Regions from separate parts of the Mesorhizobium sp. WSM4976 genome, predicted to be linked through region 1. Evidence: riboswitches for the same ligand, from Rfam matches in the RefSeq annotation. Region 1 holds a riboswitch; each other region holds the start of a gene.
What was found. A riboswitch is a leader RNA that binds a small molecule or an ion and turns the genes downstream of it on or off. The one in region 1 is predicted to bind cobalamin.
Positions count from the first base shown of each region.

Region 2: linked by a shared signal. The riboswitch ahead of P9272_RS10250 (DUF1636 family protein) and the one ahead of P9272_RS12690 (aromatic ring-hydroxylating dioxygenase subunit alpha) in region 1 are both predicted to bind cobalamin.
Region 3: linked by a shared signal. The riboswitch ahead of bluB (5,6-dimethylbenzimidazole synthase) and the one ahead of P9272_RS12690 (aromatic ring-hydroxylating dioxygenase subunit alpha) in region 1 are both predicted to bind cobalamin.
Region 4: linked by a shared signal. The riboswitch ahead of P9272_RS26970 (CbtB domain-containing protein) and the one ahead of P9272_RS12690 (aromatic ring-hydroxylating dioxygenase subunit alpha) in region 1 are both predicted to bind cobalamin.

Region 1 is NZ_JARTVT010000009.1:45,805-47,996, reverse strand. It holds gene P9272_RS12695 (hybrid-cluster NAD(P)-dependent oxidoreductase) at 1-98, opposite strand, end outside; gene P9272_RS12690 (aromatic ring-hydroxylating dioxygenase subunit alpha) at 119-1,366, opposite strand; cobalamin riboswitch at 1,475-1,677, opposite strand; gene P9272_RS12685 (DUF680 domain-containing protein) at 2,160-2,192, shown strand, end outside.
Region 2 is NZ_JARTVT010000007.1:21,997-24,188, reverse strand. It holds gene cobW (cobalamin biosynthesis protein CobW) at 1-738, opposite strand, end outside; gene P9272_RS10250 (DUF1636 family protein) at 741-1,166, opposite strand; cobalamin riboswitch at 1,206-1,409, opposite strand; gene P9272_RS10245 (winged helix-turn-helix domain-containing protein) at 1,440-2,192, opposite strand, start outside.
Region 3 is NZ_JARTVT010000006.1:122,436-124,627, reverse strand. It holds gene P9272_RS09405 (exodeoxyribonuclease VII small subunit) at 1-80, opposite strand, end outside; gene P9272_RS09400 (histone deacetylase family protein) at 84-1,010, opposite strand; cobalamin riboswitch at 1,126-1,303, shown strand; gene bluB (5,6-dimethylbenzimidazole synthase) at 1,346-2,071, shown strand; gene P9272_RS09390 (hypothetical protein) at 2,072-2,192, opposite strand, start outside.
Region 4 is NZ_JARTVT010000025.1:82,125-84,316, forward strand. It holds gene P9272_RS26965 (CbtA family protein) at 1-738, opposite strand, end outside; gene P9272_RS26970 (CbtB domain-containing protein) at 785-994, opposite strand; adenosylcobalamin (AdoCbl) riboswitch at 993-1,137, opposite strand; gene P9272_RS26975 (histidine phosphatase family protein) at 1,223-1,795, shown strand; gene P9272_RS26980 (PilZ domain-containing protein) at 1,962-2,192, shown strand, end outside.

The DNA.
Region 1 (2,192 bases):
GGCGCCTCGTCGCTGACGCCGATCACTTCCAGCACCTGCAGCCTGTCGTTCCAGGGCGCCATCTCGTCGAGATGGCGATAGAGGCCGAGATCCGTCATCGCGTTCATCTCCTCAGCCCTCAGGCGACGCTGCGCAGCGCCGGGCGACCGTCTTCGGCGAGGCGCGGGCCGATGAAGGAGGCGTACCACTCGACGAACTGGATGACGCCACCCTCATGCAGCGCGGAATAGGGACCGGGCTCGTACGCCGGAGACAGGATGCCGAGCGCGTTTTCCTCCACGATTCGGCGGTCCTGATCGTTGGTCTCGGTCCAGACATGGGTGAGTTCTGTCAGATCGTAGTCGACGCCTTCCGCCGCGTCCTTGTGGACCAGCCATTTCGTCGTCACCGCGGTCTCGGTGGCGCTGATCGGCAGCACACGGAAGGTGACGGCATGGTCGATGAGGATGTGATTCCACGTGGTCGGATAATGGTAATGCATCAACGTCCCGATGCGATCGGCGGCGACGCCGGCGGACAGGTTTTTCGCCACGGCGCGCTTGCCGTTCATCGTGTAGCTAACGGCGTCGCGCAGCAGCGGTGCGCGCGTGGCGCGATATTGCCCGGCCGGATCGATCCGAAACCGGCTCGGCAGACCCGCCGCCTCGCATTTCGCCCAGTGCGCAAGGATTTCCGGGTCGCTGTCGGCGCCCTGCACACCTGTCACAGTCGGCGCTTCCGGGAAAGTCTTGCACAGTTCCGGATGGTTGCCGGCGCAATGATAGCACTCGCGGTTGTTTTCCCAGACGAGCTTCCAGTTGCCCTTTTCGATGATCGTCGATTCGAATGCGACCTTCGCCTCGCTCAACCGGTGCGGCAGGAGATAGGGTTCGATCATGGCGCGCATCGGCGCGAAGTCGGCCGGATCCTTTGCCAAACAAATGAAAATGTAGCCGCCGACGCTCTCGCAGGCCACGGGCCTCAGGCCGAACTGGCTTTTGTCGAAACCTTCCGCCATTTGGCGGGCAAACAGCAGCCGCCCGTCGAGTTCGTAAGTCCACTGATGGTAGGGACAGACCAGCTTGGCGGCAGTCCCCCTGTCGGTGTTGCACACGCGGCTGCCGCGATGCCGGCACGAGTTATGGAAAGCGTTGATCCTTCCCTTCTGGTCGCGGACCAGCACCACCGGATAGTCGCCGATCTGAACGGTGATGTAGCTGCCTGGTTTCGGCAGCTCGCAATCATGGCCGATGAACAACCAGTCGCGATACCAGATCAGCTCCATGTCGAGCTTGAAATAGTCGGGATCGGTGTAGAAGGGCTGCTCAAGCGAGTAGCCCGGCTTGCGGCTCTGCAGGAGCCTCAGCATCTCGTTACGCGCATCCATGTCCTGTCCTCGCATCAAGGGCTGAACTGGTGGTGATGGAGAAGAACGATCGCCACCGGCAGGGCCGGGCACGCGCCGTCCGCCTCTTGACCGCCCACCGCGATCAGTCGGGTTCAAAATGCCTCTGGCTGGTTTCCGGGCTTTGGAGCTGCCCTCGCGGGCGGTCGCAACACCTTCCCAGGCCCCTGGCCCAGTGGTCTCCCGTTGCGACTTCACTCCACCACCGTTGCGGGGGCAGCGCCGGATTTCGACCGGCTTCCCAATTCTCCGCCTCGTCGCGGCGAGGCGGCACCTGAGATGGCCTGATCTAACCACGACAGCCGGTTTTCCGTCGGCATGAAAACGACATCCCATCCATGCGGCGCGACAATAGGCGCCGTGTTCACGGTGCCGATTCCCGTCCCTTTCGCCTTGCCCTCCGGCTTCCGGGGCGAGGTTCGGGAGGGCTTTGATGGTTAATAGTATCAAAAAGTGACTATTAGCAGATTCTAAAATCGAACCGAACGGTTCGTTTCTGTTGACGGTGCGTGCAGAACGTTGTGAACGTCGGTGCTCGGACACACTTGGTGAGCCAACTGTCGAACTCAAATAACTTACTGATTTTATAGCATAAAAATTCGATCATAGGCATGCTTATGAAAACTTCAAGAGGCGGGTTCATGGTCCAGACGAAAAAACTTCGTGATTGGAATTCGGCAGTTGGCTCACCCAGATGAGCGCTGTCCGAACGACGCGATTTCATCCCCAAGACACGCCGCTAGACGGACTGAATAAAGATACTGGAGTAGCAAAAATGAAAAAGATTGTTCTCACTGCCGCGGCCCTT
Region 2 (2,192 bases), on a different contig from region 1:
CTCGTCGTCGTGATGGGTCTTGCGGTTCTCGATGTCGTCTTCGACGGCAAGGCCAAGGCCAAGCAGCACCGAGGGGTCGACCTTGCCCTGCGCGGTCGGCACGACCTTGACGGCGCGCGCGACGTGCTCGCCGATGACGGCGTTGGCGCGAGCCGAGCCTGCCGCATCCATCAGGTCGCTCTTCGACAGGATGATCAGGTCCGCGCAGGCGATCTGGTCCTCGAACACTTCTTCGACCGGATCGTCATGGTCGAGGGAATCGTCAGCCGCGCGCTGCGCCTGCAGCGCGTCCATGTCGGAGGCGACCCGGCCTTCGGCCAGGGCCGGGCCGTCGACCACGGCGACGACGCCGTCGACAGTGACGCGGCTCTTGACCGTCGGCCACTGGAAGGCCTGCACCAGCGGCTTCGGCAAAGCGAGGCCGGAGGTCTCGATCAGGATGTGGTCGACCTTCGGGGTGCGTGATAAAATCTGGTCAAGCGCCGGCACGAAGTCATCGGCCACGGTGCAGCAGATGCAGCCATTGGCGAGCTCGACGATGTTTTCCTCCGGACAGGTATCGACGCCGCAACCCTTCAGGATCTCGCCGTCGATGCCGACATCGCCGAACTCATTGACGATGATCGCCAGCCGCTTGCCCTTGGCGTTTTCAATGAGGTTGCGGATCAGCGTCGTCTTGCCGGCGCCGAGGAAGCCGGTGACGACGGTGCAGGGCACGCGGGAAACGGAAGCGTTCATGGTCAGTCCTTCAGCATATCGAGGGGAGGGATGCGGGCAACCAGGCCGCGCTTAAGGGAATCGGGCCGGCCGCGCCAGGGGATCAGGCCGTCGGTCGAGGTGGCGAAGAGCTTTGCGCCGGCGACGAGATCGGCGCCGCTGGTCGTGTCGAGGTCCCCGAAGACGTAGCTCCAGCAGCCGTCGCGCAGAAGTGCCGCGCTCAGGCGGCGCTTGCAATTGCCGAGGCATTCGACGGTACGGATGCGGATCTTCTCGCCCGATGCGGCGCGGCGCGTGTCCTCGGCCAGCAAGACGCCAGCGCGCGGATGGGCGTCCGAGCCGGTTTCGTCGCGGCAGGACGAGCAGACGATGACGGTGACGCCAGCCAAAGTGCCGGGCTCGGACGAAATGTCCGCGATGTTTGCCGGGAAACTGCCGTTGCGATCCAAAACCTGGCTCCTTGCCCGGAAAACCCGCCGGGCATTCGGATACTTAGAGTCTCAGACGGCAGGTCTCCTGGCTCGCGGGTCTTCGCCTCAGGTGCCGCCTTCCCGGGAACATCCCAGTGGTTTTCGGCCGAGGCTCGTCGCTTACAGTTGCGGGGACAGCCGCGGATTTGGGTTTTGGCCCGCACCGCATTCCCTCTTGGCTCCTCCCTTTGCCGGGAGAAGACCGTCCGGGTCAGGGTTTAGGCTCTCGGCTAGGCGCCTGTCAACGCGCGGCTACGACACCTTGATGTCGGCCAGCGCCGGACCGAGGTCGCCCGCTAGCGCCACCTCGATCGCTTCCAGGCCAAGCCACGCCTGCATCTGCTTCAGTTCGTCGAAGAGTTGAGCGGCCGTTTCGGCTGGGGCGCCGGCCTCTGCATAGGCGGCATGGACGCGCAGCACACTGGCCGGGCGATCGGCCCTCAGGTCGACGCGGGCAACGATGCGGTCACCGAGCAGGAAGGGCAGCACATAGTAGCCATACTGGCGCTTTTCGGCGGGCGTGTAGATCTCGATACGGTAGCGGAAACCGAACAACTTTTCCGTCCGGGTGCGCTCGAAGACGACCGGATCGAAGGGCGCCAGCAGCGCGCGGGCTTCTATGCGGCGTGGGATACGCGCGTCCTTGTGGAGATAGGCGGGCTTGTCCCAGCCTTCGACCTTGACCGGCAGCAATTCGCCGGCTTCGACCAACTCCTCGATGCGGTCCTTGGTATCGCCGGGCGCCAGACGAAAATAGTCGCGCAGGTCGCCATAGGTGGCGATGCCATGGGCGCGGGCCGAGATGCGCAGCAATTCGCGATGCGCGTCCTCAACCGAGGGCACGGGCAGGTCGAGCACCGCCTGCGGCAAAACGCGCTCGGGCAGGTCGTAATAGCGCTCGAAGCCGCGTCGGTAGGCCGTGGTGATGCGTCCGGCCCAGAACAGCCATTCGAAGGCATGCTTGGCCTCGCTCCAGCCCCACCAGCCGCCATTGCCCTTGTGGCC
Region 3 (2,192 bases), on a different contig from region 1:
TCATCGACGATCTTCTCCAGCGCGTCGAGCGCCTGCTCGAAGCTCATCGACTTGACGTCCTCATTGCCTTCCACTGCCATACCCTATCCCTTCATCAGCCGCCCGACATGAGCGGCGACAGAAAATGCCAGTCCCTGCAGATCGTAGCCGCCTTCCAGCAGGCTGACGAGCCTGTTGCCGCTGTGGCGGCCAGCGCGTTCCATCAACTGGCCGGTCGCCCAGTCGAAATCATCCTCGATCAGGTTGATCTGCGCCAGCGGATCGCGGTGGTGCGCGTCGAAGCCGGCGGAAATGATGATCAGGTCAGGCGCGAAAGCGTCGATGGACGGTAGCACGCGCGACAGGAACGCGTCGCGGAACAGGTCGCTGCCGGTCTGCGGCGCGAGCGGCGCGTTGACAATGTTGCCGGCGCCGGTCTCGCTCTTCGCGCCTGTGCCCGGGTAGAGCGGCATCTGATGCGTCGAGCAATAGAGCACCGACGGATCGTCCCAAAAAATGTCCTGCGTGCCGTTGCCGTGGTGGACATCCCAATCGACGATGGCGACGCGCTCGGCCTGATGCTTCTTCTGCGCATAGCGGGCCGCGATCGCCGCGGTGTTGAACAGGCAAAAGCCCATCGCCGTCGTCTTTTCAGCGTGGTGGCCGGGGGGACGGGCGGCGACGAAGACATTTGAGGCGCGGCCCTCGAAAACGTCGTCGACCGCCGCATTGGCCGCGCCGATCGCCGTCACCGCGGCCTGCCAGCTTTTCGGGCTGGCGCTGGTATCGGCATCGATCGAGACGATGCCGCTCTCAGGTATCGCCGCGCGCACGCTCTCGACGAAGTCCTCGGGGTGCGCATAAAGGATGGTCTTCTCGTCGCCTTCCGGCGCCTTGACGCGGTCGAGCGCCGAGAACGCCTCGTCGTCCAGCACGCGCTCGATGGCGCGCAGGCGATCGGGCCGCTCGGGGTGGCCGGGCGGCGTGAGATGTTCCAGGAAGATCGGGTGCGTGTAGAGACGGGTGGCCATGGCGCCTAATCTAGGCACCCGCGGCCGTAATGACCATGTTTGAAAAGCCGAATGGCTGGGGAAATTGCGGCAGCCCATGTCGTTCGCGCCATTGGCGGGTGCCGAACTTCGCGATAAGGTCATCCTGCTGCCTGGTGCCCGCGACGCGGGAGAATCGGGAACACGGTTGAACTCCGTGGCGTGCCCAACGCTGTGAGGGGGACCGCGCCGGCAAACGCCACTGTCCTCGACGGGAAGGCGCCGGAGCGGGACGATCCCGAGCCAGAAGACCGGCCCGGCAGACATGGTTTTCCGCTTGGTCAGGCGGGGGACTGCTTGTCGCAAGGGGAAAAGCGATGACGGCAGCAGCGATCGCCGCGTGCGGCGATGACTTTGACCAATTGGCGCGCGACGCGGTTTATCGGGCAATGTTCACCAGGCGTGACGTGCGCAGCCATTTTGTCCCTGATGATCTCGACGATTGCGTGCTGGCGCGGCTTCTCACCGCCGCGCACCATGCGCCGTCGGTCGGCTACATGCAGCCGTGGAACTTCATCGTCATCCGTGATGCCGAGCGGCGCAGACTGGTGCGCGACCTGTTCCTCGCCGCGCGCGAGCAAGAGGTGCCGGCGATCGAGGCGGAGCGGCAGGCGCTCTACCGCAAGCTCAAGCTCGAAGGCATTTGCGAAAGCGCGCTGAACCTGTGCATCACCTGCGACCGGCAGCGCTCGAAGGACTCCCCGCTCGGGCGCTGGCATAATCCGGAGATGGATCTCTACAGCACCGTCTGTGCGGTGCAGAATTTCTGGCTGGCGGCGCGGGCCGAGGGTGTCGGCGTCGGCTGGGTGAGTATCATCGAGACCGAGGCGCTCAAGCGGCTTTTGTCGATCCCCGAGCATGTCACGCCGATCGCCTATCTCTGCGTCGGCCGCGTCTCGGAATTCGCGCCGAAGCCGGACCTCGAAGCGCATGGCTGGGGCAAGCGCCTGCCGCTGCCCGAACTGGTGATGAGCGAGACGTTTCGCGGCGCCGGCGAGGCGCCGCTCAAGTCGGCGATCGCAACGCTAGGTCGCCAGCAGTGATCAAGCGGCCCGGGGCGTATCCCAGCGCGAGCCGCCGAAGGAGCCCAGCGCCTTGTCGCGCAGCTCCCTGAATTTGGACGAGGCCTCGGCCAGCCGGTTGTCCCATTCTGGATTGGGCACC
Region 4 (2,192 bases), on a different contig from region 1:
GGCGTAGCGGCGGGCGGAGCCGCCCTGGTCGCGCACCGCGACCAGGCGCTCGACGGCGGCGCCGAAGCCGAGGCCGACGACCGTCCACAGCACGAACTGCATGCCGAGCGAGGCGACGCGGAACTGCCATAGCACCGTCGCGGAGAAGTCCTCCGGCACTTCGTTGATGTCAGGAAGAGCTGCCTTCACCAGCGCGAACACCACCAGGAAGGCGAGCGCCGCGACGATCGAGGCATTCCAGGCGCCCAGCCGGTTCCACAGCCGCTGCGCAAGGCCAACCGCTGCCACCATCGCCACGATCGAAACCACGATCATGATGAAGAACAACTCGGTCCGGTAGGCGATCGTTTCGGCGTTGCCGACCGCGGGCGGGTTGGCCGGGTATTTGAGGCTCGGAACCACGATCACGGCAAGGAAGCCGAGCAGCGCGATGAGCGCCGAAGTGCCGCGCGGCCCAAGCGAGCCCAGCCGACCATAGGCATAGGCAAAGACCAGCGAGAACAGCCCGCCGAGCGCCGCGCCATAGACCAGCACGCCGGTTGCCAGGCCGATGCCTGCCTGCGTGGCGCGGCTGACCATCTCGGGCTCCGGCGCGCCGCCGGCCGCCTGGGCCTGCTGTTCCTCGAAGGCGATCGCCTTGTCAACCTGCGGCTCGCCGTAGACACGCGCGAAGGCGAACGCCAGAATCCCCGCCACAAGCCCGACAAGCATGCCGCGCAGCAAAAGTTTTCCGACCATGTCACTAACCCTTTATGGAAAGCGGGTTCAGCGAGGCTGAAACCGCCTAGTGGCAGGGGAAGCCGAGCAGGTGGCGGCCGTCATGCACGAATTCGTGCACCGCCGTGCCACGGATCAGCGAGGTCGCGCCTTCTTCCGCGCCGACGAAATAGATCATCAGCATTAGCATCAGGCCGGCGAAGATGGCCCAGGGCAGAAGCTCGCGGACGGGAATCGCAACCGGGCCGTAGGTCGGGGCGAAGGTGGTGTCGGACATTTGACCTCCTGTGGGATGCTGCGTCCCGTTGATCCAACTGTGCTGCGGGATAAGGCCTGACTTTCGGCTGGTGCCGATCACAGTGGCGCGACCGTGCCGGACTCGCACCGGCTTCCAATCCCGTATAGCGCTAAAACACTTGTCAGCACTTCGTTCGCCTGTCAACGACATGTAATGGCCAACGCGGCTTCGCGCGGCCGAAATTTCACTGGACCACGGAGTTTTGGGATGTTCGCCCGCCTGACGATGATCGCAAGCGGCGCGACGCCCGGCATGCGCAAGGGCCGTTTTCCGAAGGACGAGGCGCCGGAGCCGAGCGCGTTCGACCGCGCCGGCGCGCTCGCTTCGTCGCTGCGCCGGGCCGACCGCGTCTGGGCAAGTCCGGCGCTTGCCGCGCGCAGGACGGCCGAGGCCCTTGGCCTGGAAGCGACGGTCGAGCCGCTGCTTGCCGAACAGGATTTCGCGCGTTGGGCCGGCCGAAGCTTCGAGGAGGTGCGGGCCGAGGACCCGGAAGGCATGGCAGCCTGGCTCGCCGATCCGGACGCCGCGCCCCATGACGGCGAATCGCTTGCCGCCGTCGCCCGGCGGGTTGCTGCGCTGATGGAGCGCCCGGCCGGCGAGAGCGGCCACACCATCGCGCTCACCCATGCCGTGCCGATCCGCGCCGCCATCGTGCATGTGCTGGGCGCGCCGCTCTCCTCGGTCTGGAAGATCGACATCGAGCCGCTGTCGCTCACCGAGTTCCGCAGCGACGGCCGCCGCTGGGTGCTGCATGCGAGCGGGGTGATCGCCGGCGGCTAGACGGTCGGGCGCGGGTCGATCCCGCGCGGATCCCCTCAAGCTTCGACAACCGTCAGCACCTGTATCAAGGCTCGTCGTTTCAGCGATCGCTAACGGAACGGAAACGCATCGCTGCTATCGTGCTGCCCCGTGGCGAGGAAACCCTTGCCCTAGGAGCCCGCCGGATATGGCCAATTATCCCGAGACCGAGCGCCGTCTTCATGTGCGCGAATTCGTGCTCAAGGAAGCCACGATCATTGCCGGGGCCGTAAAAGTCGGCTGCTCGGTCCGCAATCAGCACGAGCAGGGCGCGGAACTGCGCGTCCCCGCCGATACGGACATACCGGAACGCTTCCTGCTCGAGGTTCCAGCCGACGATATAACCTATCGCGCCTTGGTGCGATGGCGTCGCAACGAC